DNA from 4 places in the Nonomuraea fuscirosea genome. Region 1 is predicted to be linked to each of the others. Evidence: riboswitches for the same ligand, from Rfam matches in the RefSeq annotation. Region 1 holds a riboswitch; each other region holds the start of a gene.
The links. A riboswitch is a leader RNA that binds a small molecule or an ion and turns the genes downstream of it on or off. The one in region 1 is predicted to bind cyclic di-AMP.
Positions count from the first base shown of each region.

Region 2: it holds a riboswitch for cyclic di-AMP, as region 1 does, so the genes downstream of both, OIE67_RS45990 (C40 family peptidase) here and OIE67_RS02130 (hypothetical protein) in region 1, are expected to answer to the same signal.
Region 3: it holds a riboswitch for cyclic di-AMP, as region 1 does, so the genes downstream of both, OIE67_RS05505 (coiled-coil domain-containing protein) here and OIE67_RS02130 (hypothetical protein) in region 1, are expected to answer to the same signal.
Region 4: it holds a riboswitch for cyclic di-AMP, as region 1 does, so the genes downstream of both, OIE67_RS28895 (C40 family peptidase) here and OIE67_RS02130 (hypothetical protein) in region 1, are expected to answer to the same signal.

Region 1 is NZ_CP109074.1:458,313-462,516, reverse strand. Features, by position in the region: gene OIE67_RS02140 (hypothetical protein) at 1-65, shown strand, start outside; gene OIE67_RS02135 (alpha/beta fold hydrolase) at 111-956, opposite strand; gene OIE67_RS02130 (hypothetical protein) at 1,008-1,562, opposite strand; cyclic di-AMP (ydaO/yuaA leader) riboswitch at 1,746-1,879, opposite strand; gene OIE67_RS02125 (DUF5302 domain-containing protein) at 2,044-2,244, opposite strand; gene OIE67_RS02120 (MDR family MFS transporter) at 2,293-3,741, opposite strand; gene OIE67_RS02115 (PadR family transcriptional regulator) at 3,798-4,204, shown strand, end outside.
Region 2 is NZ_CP109074.1:10,017,923-10,022,126, reverse strand. Features, by position in the region: gene OIE67_RS46000 (hypothetical protein) at 280-444, shown strand; gene OIE67_RS45995 (LuxR C-terminal-related transcriptional regulator) at 877-1,089, shown strand; gene OIE67_RS45990 (C40 family peptidase) at 1,139-2,182, opposite strand; cyclic di-AMP (ydaO/yuaA leader) riboswitch at 2,188-2,337, opposite strand; gene OIE67_RS45985 (amino-acid N-acetyltransferase) at 2,618-3,187, shown strand; gene OIE67_RS45980 (RDD family protein) at 3,273-4,204, shown strand, end outside.
Region 3 is NZ_CP109074.1:1,226,321-1,230,524, reverse strand. Features, by position in the region: gene OIE67_RS05520 (nucleoside/nucleotide kinase family protein) at 1-138, shown strand, start outside; gene OIE67_RS55360 (50S ribosomal protein bL37) at 202-279, opposite strand; gene OIE67_RS05515 (DeoR/GlpR family DNA-binding transcription regulator) at 436-1,215, shown strand; gene galT (galactose-1-phosphate uridylyltransferase) at 1,212-2,291, shown strand; cyclic di-AMP (ydaO/yuaA leader) riboswitch at 2,360-2,501, shown strand; gene OIE67_RS05505 (coiled-coil domain-containing protein) at 2,507-3,463, shown strand; partial or broken gene OIE67_RS55355 (IS5/IS1182 family transposase) at 4,165-4,204, opposite strand, start outside.
Region 4 is NZ_CP109074.1:6,331,030-6,335,233, reverse strand. Features, by position in the region: gene OIE67_RS28905 (NYN domain-containing protein) at 1-891, shown strand, start outside; gene OIE67_RS28900 (C40 family peptidase) at 975-1,949, shown strand; cyclic di-AMP (ydaO/yuaA leader) riboswitch at 2,483-2,648, shown strand; gene OIE67_RS28895 (C40 family peptidase) at 2,722-3,243, shown strand; gene OIE67_RS28890 (gluzincin family metallopeptidase) at 3,499-4,204, shown strand, end outside.

The DNA.
Region 1 (4,204 bases):
CGCGCGCCAACCTGGCGCTGGCGCGGCACCAGTTGCGCGGCATCGAGGAGAAGCTGGAGATCTGAGCGCGCCGTGGCCCGCGCCCGGGGCGCGGGCCACCGCCCGCCGGCTCAGGCGGAGGTGAGCTTGGTGATCTCCGCGGCGAAGGCGGGCCAGAGCTCGCGCGGCAGGTCGTGCCCCATGCCGGGGTAGGTCACCAGCCGCGCTCCCGGGACGGCCGCCGCCGTCGCCCGGCCGCCGGCCACGGGCACGAGCGGGTCGGCCTCGCCGTGCAGCACCAGCGTCGGCACGCGGACCCCCTTCAGCCCCTCCGTACGATCGCCCGAGGCCATGATGGCGGCGAACTGCCTGGCCGTGCCCGCCGGGTCGAAGCTGCGGTCGAAGGCGCGCCCGGCCAGCTCGACGATCCGCTCGCGGTCCAGCTCGTAGCCCGGCGAGCCGATCACCGCCCACCGCTCCACCGCCTGCTCCAGCGCCGTCTCGCGGTCGGCGGGCGGCCGGCCCATGAGCGCCGAGGAGGCCGCCTCCGTGGGCGGGGCGACGGACGGATTGGGGGTCGACATGATCGAGGTCAGGGTCAGCACCCGCCCGGGATGGCGGATGGTCAGCGCCTGGGCGATCATCCCGCCCATCGAGGCCCCCACCACGTGGGCGGACGGCCAGCCGAGCACGTCCATGAGGGCCGCGGCGTCGTCGGCCAGGTCGTCCAGCAGGTAGGGGGCGGGGGCTCCCGCCGCGGGCACGCCCGCGTCGTGGAAGTGGGTGGACAGCCCCACGTCGCGGTTGTCGTACCTGACGACGTGGTGCCCCTGCTCCGCGAGGAGCTCACAGAGCCCTTCGTCCCATTGGATCATTTGGGCGCCCAGGCCCATGATGAGGAGCAGGGGCCGGCCCTGCGGTGAGCCGAAGCTCTCGTAGGCGATGTCGATGCCGTTCGCGGCTGCGCGGTTGGTCACGGAGACCAGAATGACATTCTGGTCCTGACTCCGCAAAGGTGGGCGTCCGGGTCAGTTCTGCGGCGGGGTGGCCGGGTTGCGGTCACGCTCGCCCCACGCGCCGGTCGAGAAGGGGACCGGGTAATTCTTCTTGCCCATGCCGTCGCCCCACTTGGTGATGACGTAGTCGATCTCGATGTGTCCCTGGCCGCCGACGCCGTCCACGCCCAGCGTGCTGGAGTTGAACCGGCCGCCGGTCAGCTCGGCGAAGGTCTTGGCGTCGAGGTCGAGCATGATGCCGCGGTTGGAGGGCTCGCCGGGGCCGCGGTCGCCCACGAAGAAGGGCATCTTCTTGCCCTTGTACATCACGTACCCCTCGGTCAGGAGGGGCCAGCTGGGGCTGGCGGCCAGCCCTTTCTGCATGGGCTTTCCACTGGCGGGCAGGCCGGTGTCGCCGGCGCGGCCGGAGGCGTCGTCCCAGAAGTACGAGGCCGTGGTGGAGCCCTTGAGCAGGACCTTCTCGTCCGTGCCGGTCTCGGCGTGAGCGGCCGGGCCGGCGATGGTCAGCGTACCGATGGCGATTGCGGTGAGGAGGGTGAGGGAACGCAGGCCAGAACGGGCAGACATGAAAAGGTAAACCCTTCGCGAGGGGACAGGGAGTTGCGCCCATGGGGGAATGGCACGTAGCGGGGAAAATCACCTGACGTCGCTACGCGGGGCGCAAATTGACGAGCCTTGGGAGAAGGGGGCCGCTCTAGTAGGCGGCCGGCATGCGGTCCGGGGGTACGACGCGCTGCTGCATGGGGTGATTCGTCCTCTCCATCACACCTACCGGGTTAGCTGACGGGTTCGGGCGTGGAGATGCCCTACCGGCGTGGTGGCCGGATTCACCCCATGAGGTGGGTCCCCGGTTCCCTGGGTTCGGGATTCGGCGCCAGTCGGCTGTCCCTGTGGGTAAGGACTAGGTCACCGGCTGGTAATGGCCGTTACTCTAACTATGCAAACGGACATACGCAAACGTTCCATCACAAACCGGTCGAAAGATCTACCTTCGTCAGGGAATGAAGAAGGGGGCACGGGCATGCCGTACCCCCTCGGATTTTTCGCCTCAGCCGCCGCTCTTGCGCCTGAACGATCTCTTACTCGCAGCCGGACCGTGCGCCCCGTGGATCTTCGAAGGGTCGACGCCCCTGCCACCCGCGCCCGCGCCCGCAGCCTGGTTGCGCTTGCGCTCCAGTGCCTCACGGAACTTGCGCTTCATCTCGTCCTCGGGAGTTTCGCTGACTTCCGGCTCCGGTGTATCCGCCATGAGGACCTCCAAGGTGTTGGGGACAGTCACAGCTTCGCATGACACCGCTTACGACGCGAAACCGGCCTCGACCTTGCCTTGTGGCACAGAAGGCGGCCGCAGCCGCCGGTTGGGCAGCGCCACCAGCGCCACCAGCGCGATCACGGCCCCCGCGATCCCGAGCGCGGGGACGACCAGCGCGGCCGCCGAGGCGTGGGCCGCGGCCGCCCCGTGGAGGGGAGCGCTCGCGGCGACCTCCGAGGTGTAGAGGGTGCCGCCGACGGCCAGCGCCACGGAGCCGCCGATCTGGCGGAAGAAGGTGAGGTTGGCCGAGGCCGTGCCCAGCTGACCCGGGTCGACCGACTGCTGCGCGGCCACGGTCAGGCCCGACAACATCGGGCCCATCCCGAGCCCCAGCGGCAGCATCCACAGGGCCAGCGCCAGGCCGCCGCTGTCCACACTCAGGTTCAGGCAGAGCAGCGCCCCGGCCGCCAGCAGGAACGGCGCGGCGACCAGCCACGGCTTGTACCGGCCCGTCCTGGACATGAGCGCGCCCATGAGCACGCTGCCCAGCACCATCGCCAGCGTCAGCGGGTAGATCCGCAGGCCCGACTCGGTGGCGCTGAACCGCAGCGCCTCCTGGAAGTAGCGGGGCAGGAAGACGACGCCGGCGTACATGCAGAAGGCCGTGAAGAAGGAGGTCACCATGACCAGCGTGTACGTCCGGTTCGCGAACAGGCCCATGGGCATGATCGGATCGGCCGCCCGCCGTTCCACCAGCACGAACACCACCAGCGACGCCAGCGCGAACCCGATCGGCCCGGCCACGGCGGTGTCGGTCCACGTGTGGCCGTCCATGCCCTTCTCCGTCAGCCCGAGCAGGAGCGCGCTGATGGCCACGGTGAAGACCGCGATGCCCGCGTAGTCGGGACGCCCGCCGCCGGTCCCCCGCCGGTTCGGCAGCCGCAGCACGACGACGGCGATCAGCGCGAGCCCCAGCGGCACGTTCACGTAGAAGGCCCAGCGCCAGCTCGCCTGGTCGGTGAACAGCCCGCCGAGGAACGGCCCCGCCAGGAACGTCAGCCCCATCACGCCGCCGAGCGCCCCCTGCACGCGGCCGCCGTTGCCGCTGCTCGGCGGGAACATCTCCATCACCAGCGCGATCGACAGCGGCAGCAGCGCGCCGGCCCCCAGCCCCTGCAACACGCGGAACGCGATGAGCTGCCCCATGTCCTGCGCCGCCCCGCACAGCGCCGAGCCCGCCACGAAGACCACCATGCCGATCAGCAGCAGCGGCTTCCTGCCGTGCTGGTCGGAGAGCCTGCCGTAGAGCGGCACCGTGACCGTGGACGTCAGCAGGTAGGCGGTCACGACCCAGGTGTAGAGCGTGCTGCCGCCGAGCTCCGTGGTGATGCGCGGCAGCGCCGTGCCCACGATCGTCTGGTCCAGCATCGCCAGGAACATCCCGCCGAGCGCGGCGAGGAGGACGAGCCCGTCCGGCTTCGTGTCAGTATTCACATGTGAAGAGTGATATGTAAGAGCTTACATGTCAAGCCGTCGCTATGCTGGCGGTCATGTCCCTACGGATCGCGCTGCTCGGGCTGCTGTCGGCCGTCGGCCCGGCGAGCGGTTACGACCTCACCAAGAAGTTCGAGCTCTCGCTCAACCACGTCTGGCAGGCCGGGCACACCCAGATCTATCCGGAGCTGGTCAAGATGGCCGCCGACGGGCTCGTGCGGGCCGAGGCGGAGGGCGCGCGAGGGCGCAAGACGTACACGGTCACCGAGGAGGGGCGGCGTCAGCTGCGCGGATGGATGGTCGAGCACGTGCCGGCGTCCACGATCCGCAGCGAGATCGCGTTGCAGGCGTTCCTGCTGCCGCTGCTGGAGCGGGACGAGGCGATCGAGGTAATCGAACGCATCAGGGCGGGCTTCGCGGAACGGCTGGCGTCGCTGGACTGCAAACCGGCCGGGGTCTTCGG
Region 2 (4,204 bases), 2.4 Mb from region 1:
GTGGCCGGCGACTCGCGCCCGCTCAGCTCCTGTATCCGCGTCTGCGCGCTCGGGGGCTCGTCTCCCGGGCGCTCGCGGCGGAGTGCGGCGAGCTCGCGGAAGTGGTCGCGAAACTCCCTTTGGGCCTGCCCGGTTTCCGATCCGAGCTCCGCTGTAAGCATCGGGTCAAGGCTGCGCGCCAGGATCTCACTCCAGCCGCGGCAGCGTCCGTGGTCCTCCTGGGGCGCCTCGGGCCCCTCGCTGATCACCATGACCGGAAGTGGCCGGGCCGGAGCGGACATGAGGCCGCTCCCGCCGGGCGGCGCGACGATCGGGCCGGCGGTGGCGGTCTCGACGCGCGGGCGCGGGCGCTGGAACATGCGGGGAGTGAACGCCCTGCTCGCCGGGGCGGGCAGCCCGGTGTGGTCGGACGGGTCCGTCCACAGGACGGACACGGCCTGCTGACCTGCGGCTGCGTTCTCCACGGGCGCGGCGCCGCGGCCGGAGCCGGGATCGCGGACCAGGGTCGCGCGTGGTGGCTGCGAGTGATCCCGCCACGCGTGCGGAACGACGTGGCCCGCGCGCGCGTCTCGTGGAGACGGGGATAAGGATCACGCAGAAATTCGCGGTCGAATGGAGCAAAACCCAGCGCGTCCGCCGCGTTCGTCATTGCCGGATCCCGGCCTGCCGGAAGGCTCGATGACGTCGTTCATCGTACGACGATCATTGGCGACATATCGCGAGTGCGTCATATATATCGGATCATGTCAATAGCGCTCGTCAAGAGCGCGGATTGTCATGCTTGACGACCTTTCCAGGATGCGTTTACCGTCTGCGAGGAGCGACTTCGGCCCGCTTGAGAGGCCCAAGTTCAGCTGTTGGGGGGGAGGGCTCCCGATGGATTTGCTCACGGAAGGCGTTGAGTTGAGCCATGCCGACCTTGCGTTGCTGGCGGAGCTGGCCAAGGGAGTCACGGTCGACCGGGTGGGCAGACGTCTTGACATCAGTGGCCGTACGGTACGCCGAAGATTACGGGGTATCTGCGACCGCATCGGCGTGGCCACGGCGATCGAGGCGGTCGCCTGGGCGGCCCGCCGCCAGTTGATCTAGCGACGGGCGAGGGGCGCCCGCGGCGGCGGGTACGGGCGTGGGTACGGGCTCAGTCGGCGATGCGTACGGCGCCGGCGAACGGCCGGTTGGCGAGCGAGGCGATGCGCACCACGTCGCCGGTCCGCGGCGCGTGCACCATCATGCCGCCGCCCAGGTAGATGCCGACGTGGTGCAGGTCGCCGTAGAAGAAGACCAGGTCGCCGACGCGCATCTCCGAACGGGTGACGTGCCGGCCCGCCGTCCACTGGCTGCCGGTGTAGTGCGGCAGTGAGATGCCCACCTTCTGGTAGGCGGCCATGACGAGGCCGGAGCAGTCGTAGGAGCTCGGCCCCTCGGCGCCCCAGACGTACGGCTTGAGCTGCTGCGTGAGCGCCCAGCGGGCGGCCTGGGCCGCCTTGCCGGCGCCGACGATCGGCAGGTCCACGCGCGTGGCGCGGGTGCCGGGCCGTCCGGCCTCGCCCAGCGCCCGGCTGAACAGGTTGCTCTCGACCTTGGTGACCAGCTTGGTGATCTTGTCGCGCTTGCCGCCCAGCTCGTCGACGAGCTGCTCGACCTCGTCGATGCGGGACTTGGCGCCGGCCCTGGCCCGCTCGGCGGCCGCCCTGGCCTTGGTGACGGCGTTGACCGCCTCGCCCTGCTGCTGCTCCAGCACGTACGTGGTGGCGGCGCGGTCGAGGAAGGTGTCGGGGTCCTTGGAGGTGGTGAAGGCCAGCACCCGGCCCAGGCCGCCCGTGATGTAGGCGTTCTCGGCGAGCATGGCGGCCTTGGCCCGCTTGGCGGCGAGATCGGCCTCACTGGTGGCCAGGGTCTTCTTCGCGGCCTCAGCGGCCTTCTTGGCGGTCTTGAGCTTCTCCCGCTGGCCGTTGTACTGCTCGCTCAGCGTCTCGATCTCGGTGTGCATCTTCTCGACCCGCTTGGCCAGCTCCTTGAGCGAGGGTTTGGGATCGGCGGACGCGGAACCGACGGGGATCGCGATGAGGAACGCGGCGATCGTGACACTCACCACACCGAAGCGGTGCGGCCGCCGAGACCGTTCCGGAGGGCGGGCGTGCTTGCCCGCCGTCTTCCCCCCACCGTGGTGCGTGCGCTTCACCAACCAGCTCCTCTCATGGACGCCTACCGGGTTAGCTGACGGGTTCGGGCCGGAGCAGCCCTACCGAACGATTCGGATTCACCCCAGTGGTGACGATGGGGGTCGTCACCGGCGGGTCCCCGGCTTCCCTCGCGGGAATTGGGCGTGTCTCTCACGTTGCGACACGTGGGGGACATCGTCGCAGGACACTAATGCACTCCGGGTTCGTGCTCAACCAGAACTGCCGAGTCTGTAGAGGTTTCACAACCGAAGGGTCACAAGGTGATCTCGTGCCCCCTCGTACAGAAGCGACTTTATGTCCCCTTTGCCCTTGCTTCCGCCGCGCCCGCGGGGCCGGCGCCAGGGGCGCGCCCATATGACCGGCCCATGTAACAGGATGGGCCGGGACATGGCAGTTAGGGCCGAGCCGTAATGACATCTGTACTCTGGAGAGCCATGGAGCAGGTGGCCGAACTGACGATGCCCGAGACCGCGGTGGTGGTCCGGCGTGCCCGCACGCCGGACGTGCGCGCGGTCAGGAGGCTGGTGGACACCTACGCGGGCGCGGGCTCGCGGCTCCTGGAGAAGGCCACGGTGACCCTGTACGAAGACGTGCAGGAGTTCTGGGTCGCCGAGCGGGGCGGGCAGGTGGTCGGCTGTGGCGCGCTCCACGTGCTGTGGGAGGACCTCGCCGAGGTCCGCACCGTGGCCGTGGATCCCGAGTGCCGGGGCATGGGCGTCGGCCACCGGATCGTCTCGGCGCTGATACAGCAGGCGACGGATCTGGGTCTGCGGCGTGTATTCTGTCTAACTTTTGAGGTCGATTTCTTCGCGAGACTCGGGTTTCGCCCGATTCAGGGCACCCCCGTCTCACCCGAGGTGTACGCCGAACTTCTCGCCTCCTACGACGAGGGCGTGGCGGAGTTCCTCGACCTGGAACACGTCAAACCGAACACCCTGGGCAACACCCGCATGCTGCTCCATCTGACATCGGGTGACGCGGACCTTGACCAGATGGAAAGGTGATTGTTGATACCTATGTCGATACGTTGGGCAGCACAGGCATGTGTCCTGACACGTGCCACATGCGCACTCGAAGCGAGGTGACACGGTGAGCACCGGACAGCCGCCGTATCCACAGGACGACTCCGGAGAAAACTCTGCCCCCGGCACCCCTTACGGGCAGCAGAACTCGGGCCGCCATCCCGGCGAGCCCGATCCCGACGTCACTGTGGTCGGCTACCGGGCGGACGACGCCTACGGGCAGCAGCCCCAGTACGGTCAGCAGCAGGGCTACGGACAGCAGCAGCAGTCCCAGCCCGGCTACGGCCAGCAGGGCTACGGCCAGCAACAGCAATACGGCCAGCAGCAGCCCCAGCACGGTCAGCAGCAGGGTTATGGACAGCAGCAGCAGTCGCAGCCCGGCTACGGCCAGCAGGACCAGTACGGTCAGCAGCAGGGCTACGGGCAGCAGCAGGGCTATGGACAGCAGCAGCAGTCCCAGCCCGACTACGGCCAGCAGGCGCAGTACGGGCAGCAGGGCTACGGCCAGCAGCCCCAGTCGGGTCAGCAGCCGCAGTACGGTCAGCAGCAGCAGTCGCAGCCCGGCTACGGCCAGCAGGACCAGTACGGTCAGCAGCAGGGCTATGGACAGCAGCAGCAGTCCCAGCCCGACTACGGCCAGCAGGCGCAGTACGGGCAGCAGGGCTACGGCCAGCAGCCCCAGTCGGGTCAGCAGCCGCAGTACGGCCAGCAGCCCCAGTCCGGCCAGGACCAGTACGGCCAGCAGCAGGGCTACGGCCAGCAGCAGGGTTACGGGCAGCAGCAGCAGTCCCAGCCCGACTACGGCCAGCAGGCCCAGTACGGGCAGCAGGGTTACGACCAGCAGCAGGCTTACGGTCAGCAGGGCTACGGTCAGCAGCAGCAGTCGCAGCCCGGCTACGGCCAGGGCTACGACCAGCAGCAGGCCTACGGCCAGCAGGGCTACGGTCAGCCGCAGCAGTACGGGCAGCCCGGCTACGGGCAGCCCTACGGCCAGCCGGT
Region 3 (4,204 bases), 770 kb from region 1:
GAGGACGAGAGGTGGCGGCTGCCCGCCTACCGGCGCTACGAGCGGGAGGTGCGGCCGCAGGAGACGGCGGACGTAGTCGTACGGGCCGATCATCCGCGGCGGCCGGCCGTCCTGGTCGAAAACGCGGCCGGAACCTGATCAGCCACCGGGAAGAGCCGTGGTGGCCGCCTCGGAAGGGGAAGGTCGGCGGCCACCCGGCCGTCATCGCGCGGTAGGGCGCTTGCCGTGGTTCGCCTTCTTCTTCTTGCGTGCCTTGCCCTTGCGTGCGCGCCTGGCCATGAGCTCGCCTCCCGGTGATCGAGAACGGGTGATCCGGTACGGGCATGAGTTCCCAACGTCTCTCCCCGCGCTGACCAGCGCAAGTGGTCCCGGCGAACTAACATTCCCCAACAATTCCGTGTCATAATTTGGTGGAATCTGTTGGAAGGAGCGGGCGTGCTCGCACAGCAGCGTCAGCAGGCGATTCTCGAACGCGTGCGCAGCCACGGCGGCGTCCGGGTGGCCGATCTCGTACGCGAGCTCGGCGTCTCCGACATGACGATCCGCCGGGACCTGGAGGTGCTCGCCGAACGCGGGCTCCTGGAGAAGGTGCACGGCGGCGCGACCGCGCTCGGCCCCGGATCGACCGAGGAGCCGGGCTTCACCGCCAAGTCCGCCCGCCAGCAGCAAGAGAAGGAGGCCATCGCGCGGCAGGCGGCGGGCCTCGTCCGGCCCGGCACGGCCGTGGCGCTGTCGGCGGGGACGACCACGTGGGCGCTGGCCCATCATCTGATCGGCGTGCCCGACCTGACCGTGATCACCAATTCGATCCCGGTCGCGGAGGTCTTCCACCGCAACCCGCGCGCCGATCGCACCGTGGTGCTGACCGGCGGGGTGCGTACGCCGTCCGACGCGCTGGTGGGGCCGGTCGCGGTGGCGGCGATCCGGCGGCTGCACGTGGACACGCTCTTCCTCGGCGTGCACGGGATGAGCGTGCGGGCCGGGTTCACCACGCCCAACCTGCTGGAGTCGGAGACCGACAGGGAGCTGGTGACGGCGGCGACCCGGCTGGTCGTCCCGGCCGACCACACGAAGTGGAACACGGTCGGCATCAGCACCATCGCCGAGCTGAGCGAGGCCCACGTGGTCATCAGCGACGCGGGGCTGCCCGAGGACGCACGCACGGACCTGGCCGAACGGGCCGGGCAATTGATCATCGCGGAGGGCTCGCAGTGAAGCGCACCATCACCCACCTGGCCGACGGCCGAGAGCTGATCTACTTCGACCGGCGCGACGACGCCGACAGGAGCGCGATCGACCGGCGGCCGCTCGACCCCCGGCCGGTGGCCTCCGAGTTGCGCTACGACCCGCTGACCGAGGAGTGGATCGCGGTCGCCGGGCACCGGCAGACGCGGACGTTCCTGCCGACCGGCGGCGCGTCCGAGTGCCCGCTGTGCCCGTCGACGGACGAGCGGTCGACGGAGATCCCGTCGTACGACTACGACGTGGTGGTGTTCGAGAACCGCTTCCCCTCTTTCTCCACAAATTTCGGGACTTATCAGGAAGTGGGCGGGCTGAGTGAGGTCCGTCCGGGTGTGGGGAGGTGTGAGGTGGTGTGCTTCACCTCCGACCACTCCTCCTCCTTCTCCCGGCTCTCCGACGCCCAGGTGGAGCTGGTCATGGAGGCGTGGGCCGACCGCACGGCCGAGCTGTCCGGGATCGAGGGCGTGGAGCAGGTCTTCTGTTTCGAGAACCGGGGCGAGGAGATCGGCATCACGCTCGCGCATCCGCACGGCCAGATCTACGCCTACCCGTACGTCACGCCCAAGACCAAGCTGCAACTCGGCGCGGCTGCCCGCCATCGGGGGCCGGGCAACCTCTTCGCCGACGTGCTGGCCGCCGAGCGGGAGGCGGGGACTCGGGTGGTGGCCGCCAACGAGCTGTGGACGGCTTTCGTGCCGGCCGCCGCCCGCTGGCCGTTCGAGGTGCACGTGTATCCGCACCGGCAGGTGCCCGATCTGGCGGCGCTCACGGAGGAGGAGCGGGCGGCGTTCGCCCCCCTCTACACCTCGGTGCTGCGGGCCTTCGACGGGCTGTTCGGCGTGGTGATGCCGTACATCTCGGCCTGGCACCAGGCGCCCGTACGCCAGGACAGGGAGCTGGCGTACCTGCACCTGGAGCTGTTCAGCATCCGGCGGGCGCCGAACAAGCTGAAGTTCCTGGCCGGCTCGGAGTCGGCGATGGGCGCCTTCGTCAACGACGTGCTGCCGGAGGAGGCGGCGCTCATGCTTCGGTCACAGGTAGATCACTAATTGATTTCTGCTTAAGGTCGCATGACTCGTGATCTACCACTAATATCCCCATAAGCACCGGCCACAACAGCCGTAGCTTGCCTAATCCCGGGCGCGTGGCCCGGGAGCCGGGGACCCGAAACCGCACCTGGGGTGAATCCGCTTCGGTGGTAGGGCGCACTCCCATGCCCGAACCCGTCAGCTAACCCGGCCGGCAGAGGGAGAGGAACACCTACGTGGCGGCTTCGTCCCCCGCGACTCTTGCCATCGGTCTGATCACCGCCGCCGCCGTCGCCGTCATGCCGGCGATGCCGGCGTCCGCGGCCCCCAAACCCTCGGAGGCGAAGCTCCGGGCGCAGCTCAAACAGCTCAACACCAAGGTCGACAAGCTCATCGAGAAGTACAATCTCAAGCGCGTCGAGCTGGCCAAGGCCCAGCAGGCCGCCGAGGCGGCCAAGGCCAGGGTGGCCGCCGCCGAGCAGACGCTGGTCACGGCCCAGCAGCGGGTCGCCGAGATCGCCCGCCTGCGCTACCAGAACGCCGATCCGTCGCTGCCCGTCTTCCTGACCCCCGAGAACGGCAGCAGCGCCGCCATGCTCGAACAGCTGACGGCCGAGCAGCAGGCGATCGTGCAGAGCGTGGCCAAGGCCAAGGACGACAAAGTGAAGGCGAGCAAGGAGGCCGCCGCGCTGGCGACCAAGATCAAGACCGACGCGGCCGCGGTGGACGAGCAGCGCGACGACGCCGAGGACCTCATCGACGACATCGAGGACAAGCTCAAGGACCTGGTGCCGTTCGGGTCGGGCCGCAACTCCGACGGCTCGTGGGCGCCCCAGTTGCCGTCCGGCGCCGAGCACATCACCCCGCGTACCCAGCTGATGAAGGAGCAGGTGGCGAAGAACTTCGCGCTGCCGTTCTCCGTCGGCTGCTTCCGCGCGGGCTCCAGCGGCGAGCACCCACTGGGCCGGGCCTGCGACTTCATGATGAGCACGGGCGGCTCGATGCCGTCGGCCGCCAACAACGCCCTCGGCGACCGGCTCGCGGACTGGGCGCTGGCGAACAAGGGCAAGCTGGGCGTCAAGTACGTGATCTGGAAGCAGCGGATCAACCAGGGATCGGGCTGGCGCACAATGTCCGACCGCGGCAGCATCACCGAGAACCACTACGACCACGTGCACATCTCGATGAACTGAAAAGGGGACGAATAGCATCTGATGAGCTATTCGCGCTCTTGAAGAAGGCGTTTTAGCCGGTCGTCGGTCTGCAGGGTGACGCACTCCAACGGGTCTCAGTGGAGGGTGCCGCACACCTGGTGCTCGTGGACGGTGTCGTGGTGCCGTTGCACCCGCAGGACGCGGTGTTCACCGGGATGCTGACGGAGTGGGAGCGGCAGCAGCGGGCGCGGCTGCCGGCGGCCTCGACGATCAAGACGCGGGTGGATCTGGTGCGGCGGTTCGCGGCATTCACGGCAAAGGTAACCTGCTCCGACTGCGGCGAGCCGGCGCCGCCCGTCGTGGTTCCGGACGGCCGCAGCGACACCAACCGCGTCCTCTGCTCCCGGTGCTATGCACGTCCTCGTCGCCCCTGCGGGGTCTGCGGACGATCCCGCCGTGTCGCGCTGAAAGCCACTGACATCAGCCCTGACATCTGCCCTGCGTGCTATCAGGCACCCGAGGTGTCCTGCGCGATCTGTGGTCGGCGCGACCGTGGTCGGCACACCGGCATCGGTGATGTTCCGGCGCGCTTCGGTTGCATGCTCGCCGTCCGCGTGGACACCCTGCTCACGGGGCCTGACGGGAGCATCGCAGGGACACTGATGCCGCTGCGCGAGGCCATTCTCGCGACGAACAACGCCCAGGCCGCCCTCTCCAACTTAGAGGTCCTAACAGAAAGATCAGCAGACGAGGCGTCGCCAGCAGATGATCGCCGCGGCG
Region 4 (4,204 bases), 5.9 Mb from region 1:
CGCGAGCAGCTGGCCACGCAGAAGAGCGCCGCCAAGGAGGAGGCCGACCGGCTGCGCGAGCAGATCAGGGCGGCCCGCGCGGAGAACTCCGACCTGCGCCGCAAGCTGCACGACGCCCGCGAGCGCGCGAAGGGCGCGGTGCGCCGAGCCGAGGAGATGGAGCAGGCCGCCGAGGAGGCCAGGCACGCCGCCACCGCCGCCGGCAGCGCGGGCGAGTCCGAGCTGCGCCGGCTGCGCGAGCGGCTGGCCGACGTGGAGAAGCAGCTCGAAGCCTCACGCCGGGCCGCCCGCGAGGGCAGGAGCATCGAGGACGCCCGCGTACGGGTGCTGCTCGACGCGCTGCAGGACGCCTCGGCCGGGCTGCGCCGCGAGCTGGCCCTGCCCACCACGATCAGCCGGCCGGCCGACTCTGTCGCCGCGGTCACCGGCGAGCGCCCCGGTGTGCGCGGCGTCCCCGCGCGGGCCCTGGCCGACGATGACCCGCAGCTGCTCGACCAGCTGCTGGCCCTGCCCCAGGTGCACCTGATCATCGACGGCTACAACGTCACCAAAACCGGCTACGGCACCCTCACCCTGGCCGACCAGCGCAACCGGCTCATGACCGGGCTCGGCGGGCTGGTGGCGCAGACCAGGGTCGAGGTGACCGTGGTGTTCGACGGGGCGGAGCTGAACGCCCCCGTGCAGGTGACGGCCCCTCGCGGGGTGCGGGTGCTGTTCAGCGCGCCGGGGGAGATCGCCGACGACCTCATCCGCCAGCTCGTCCGCGCCGAACCGCCGGGCCGGGCCATGGCCGTGGTGTCGTCGGACCGCGAAGTCGCCGAGTCTGTCAGGCGGATGGGCGCCAGACCCGTTCCGTCAGGTTTGCTGCTGCGCAGGCTCGGTCGCGCCTAAGTTACGAAATGGCGGTTTTGGTGAACCACACCCGCCACTTCTGTACTATTTCGCCCCAGATATAATCCCTGGGAGGCGACACAGTGAGGTTTGGCCGGGTGCCGGTGGCCACGGGTCTCGCGTTCGGGCTGATGCTGATCCCCATGGGGGCGGCCACAGCTGACCCCAAGCCCACGCTCGCGCAGGCGAAGGCCAAGCTCGACAAGCTCAACGACAAGGCCGACAAGGTCGTCGACCGCTACAACACGGCGACCGAGCGCTACAAGAAGGCCAGGTCCACGTACGGCGAGCTGAACACGAGCTACAAGCGCAAGCTCGCGACGGTCGCGGACCTGCGGGCGGAGGTCGTCGGCATGGCGGTCTCCAGTTACCAGGCCGGCAACGACGTCACCTCATGGCCCGGTATCTTCGGCTCTCCCGACCCGCAGGACATGCTCGCCGGGCTGGCCCTGGCCGGGCAGGTCTCGCAGGAGAAGGCCGAGAAGTTGGCGGCCTTCGACCGGGAGAACCGGGGCCTGAAGGTCGAGCGCGGCAAGGCGCAGAAGGCGCTGCAGGACGCCGACAAGGAACGCGACGCGGTCGAGAAAGAACGCTCGGAGATCCTGAAGCTGATCAAGGATCAGAAGAAACTGCTGGAGAAGCTGGGCGCCTACAATCCGGGCAACCCCAACAGCGTGGGCCTCAAGTACACCGGCCCCGCCTCGGGCAGCGCGGCGGCGGCCCTGCGGTTCGCGTTCGCGCAGGTGGGCAAGCCCTACCGGTTCGGCGGCACGGGCCCGGGCGCGTACGACTGCTCAGGGCTGACCCAGGCGGCCTGGCGGGCGGCCGGGGTCTCGCTGCCCCGGACGACGTGGCAGCAGTGGTCGTGGGGCGCCAGCCGCAAGGTGGACATCAAGTCGCTGCAGCCCGGTGACCTCATCTTCAGCGCGGGGCTGGGGCACGTCAGCATGTACGCGGGCAACGGGCAGATCGTGCACGCGCCGCAGACGGGCGACGTCGTCAAGGTGGTCAAGCTCTCGGCGTACGGCAGCACCCTGGTGGGGGCCGTCCGCCCGTAACGCTGGTTTCCGGTCCCGCCGTCTCGCCGTTCGCGGCTTCCGGCGGGACCTTTTTTCTGCCTTCCGTTACTATGGATCATCGTTTCAACGACGGCTTCGTGCAGTGAAAGTCTTTCTTGATCTGCTGCGATGCCTACGGTTCCTGCCGTACATATGCGGATATTTCCCGTGCTCTCCCGCAAGGCGGTCACAAGCCTCGGGAGCGCTCCCAGGTGGAGAACGCATGATTTAGGCGTGAAATCTGTGACATAAGCGACAATTGGGACCTGACAATCTTGTGTTCGCGCAAGTGTGAGCAGGGTCACATTTCCATAACAGAACCTGGTGTTCCAGCAGGGGTTTCGAATCTGACAAGGTCCTCTGTCTGATCTTTACAGCCAGGCTCACGCTTTGCCGATCCTTGAACTTTGCGCGTAGCTTCTGGCGTCGTCGCGGTGCACAAGCCATGGCGCCGCGAACCCGCATCGGTCCCCTCCCGATGTGAGACAGATAGAGATCCGCCGGTCGTCCCCCGATATCCCCATGTTCATCGGGGCTTCGACCTGCCGAATCCGTGCAGCCAGGAGGCACGGAGCCGGGGACCCAGCGATCCCACGTTTCCCCAGGGATCAGGGGTGAATCGGCGCGCGTATCGCGCCGTAGGGCGACTTCCAGGCCCGAATCCGTCAGCTAACCCGGTAGGCGTTCGTGGAAGACACAAGGAGAAATCCTGTCCAGCTCCCTGCAGAACCCCCGTCTGTCCCGCCTTGCCCTGAGTGGCGTAGCGCTCACCATGACCGTGACGGCCGGAGGTGCCATCCTCCATGCCCCAACGGCTCAGGCGGAGACGACGAGCGAATCGACCGTCACGACGGTGAAAGCGGAAACCACCGCTAAGACCTCGAAGAAGGTCACGGCCGCCCAGCGAAGGGCAGCCAAGGTCGCTCGGCAGCAAGCGAAGGCCCGCAAGGCCGTCGCCGTGGCCAAGAACCAGATCGGTGACCCGTATCGGTACGGAGCCACAGGTCCTGGTTCGTTTGACTGCTCCGGTCTCGTCCAGTTCGCCTGGAAACGAGCCGGGGTGAAGCTCCCGCGGGTGGCGAGCAGCCAGTTCGCCCGCATCAGGAACAAGATCTCCTGGCGGCACCTGAAGCCCGGTGATCTCATGTTCTTCAGCGGGCTCGGTCACGTCGGCATGTACGTCGGCAAGGGCAAGATGATCCACTCGCCTCGGACAGGCGAACGGGTGCGCATCGACAAGCTGGGCGGTTGGCGCAGGTCGTCATTCGTCGGCGCGGTCCGTCCCGGCATGTGAAGAAGCCCCGCCCGGATCCACGGAGACTTTCCCGGACCCGGACGGGGCTCTCGCACGTCCAGACCATCCCCACGGAGCCACCCCGCTGGGCTCCCCACCCGCCCGGAGCCACTCCACAGGGCTCCCCACTCGTCCGGAGCCACCCCGTCGGGCTCCCCGCCCGTCCGGGGTCACCCCACGGCACGCCGGCATCCGGAACGCCGGTGCGGCCCGGCCGGGATGAAGCCCGTGCGGGTCCGGCTACGATCGGGCTTCGTGTCCGAGCAGGTGAGCCGACGAGCCGTGGTGGCCGGCCTGCTGCTCCTCGCCTCCGGCGGCGCGCCGCTCCCCGACTCCCCGATCCTTCCCCCGGAGGCCCGCGACCTCTGGCCGGGCCGCGACACGGTGATCCGCCGCGGACGGCACGCCACGATCGTGGGCCACGGCAGTGGTGACGACGGCCGCGACGGCAGCGATGGCGGCGGGCTGGAGGAGATGGCGGCTCGGGCCGACAGGGCCGGGCTCAGAGTGGGCCTGGTGCTCGGCAGACCCGTGCGCCCGCTGGTGATCGTGCCGGAATCCGCCCAGGAGGCCGCCCGCCTGGCGCGCGTGGCCCGGGCCGACGGGCTGGCCGCGCTGGCCGACGGCGGGCGCGTGATCATCGTTCCCGAGCTCTTCGCCACCCTCACCCCCACGGGTAAGGACGTGGTGCTCGCCCATGAGCTCACCCACGTCGTGGCGGGCACGGACGGCCTCCCCGTCTGGCTGTACGAAGGGTTCGCCGACTACGTGGGCTACCGCGACGCCGGGCTGCCCGTGATGACCGTCGCCGCAGAACTCGCCGCCGAGGTACGGGCCGGACGCCTGCCGGACGCACTGCCAGGCCCCGCTGACTTCGCGATGGACGATCGGGACCCGGCGCGGCCGGCGCGGGCGTACCAGGAGGCGTGGCTGGCGTGTCGCTTCCTCGCCGGCCGGTTCG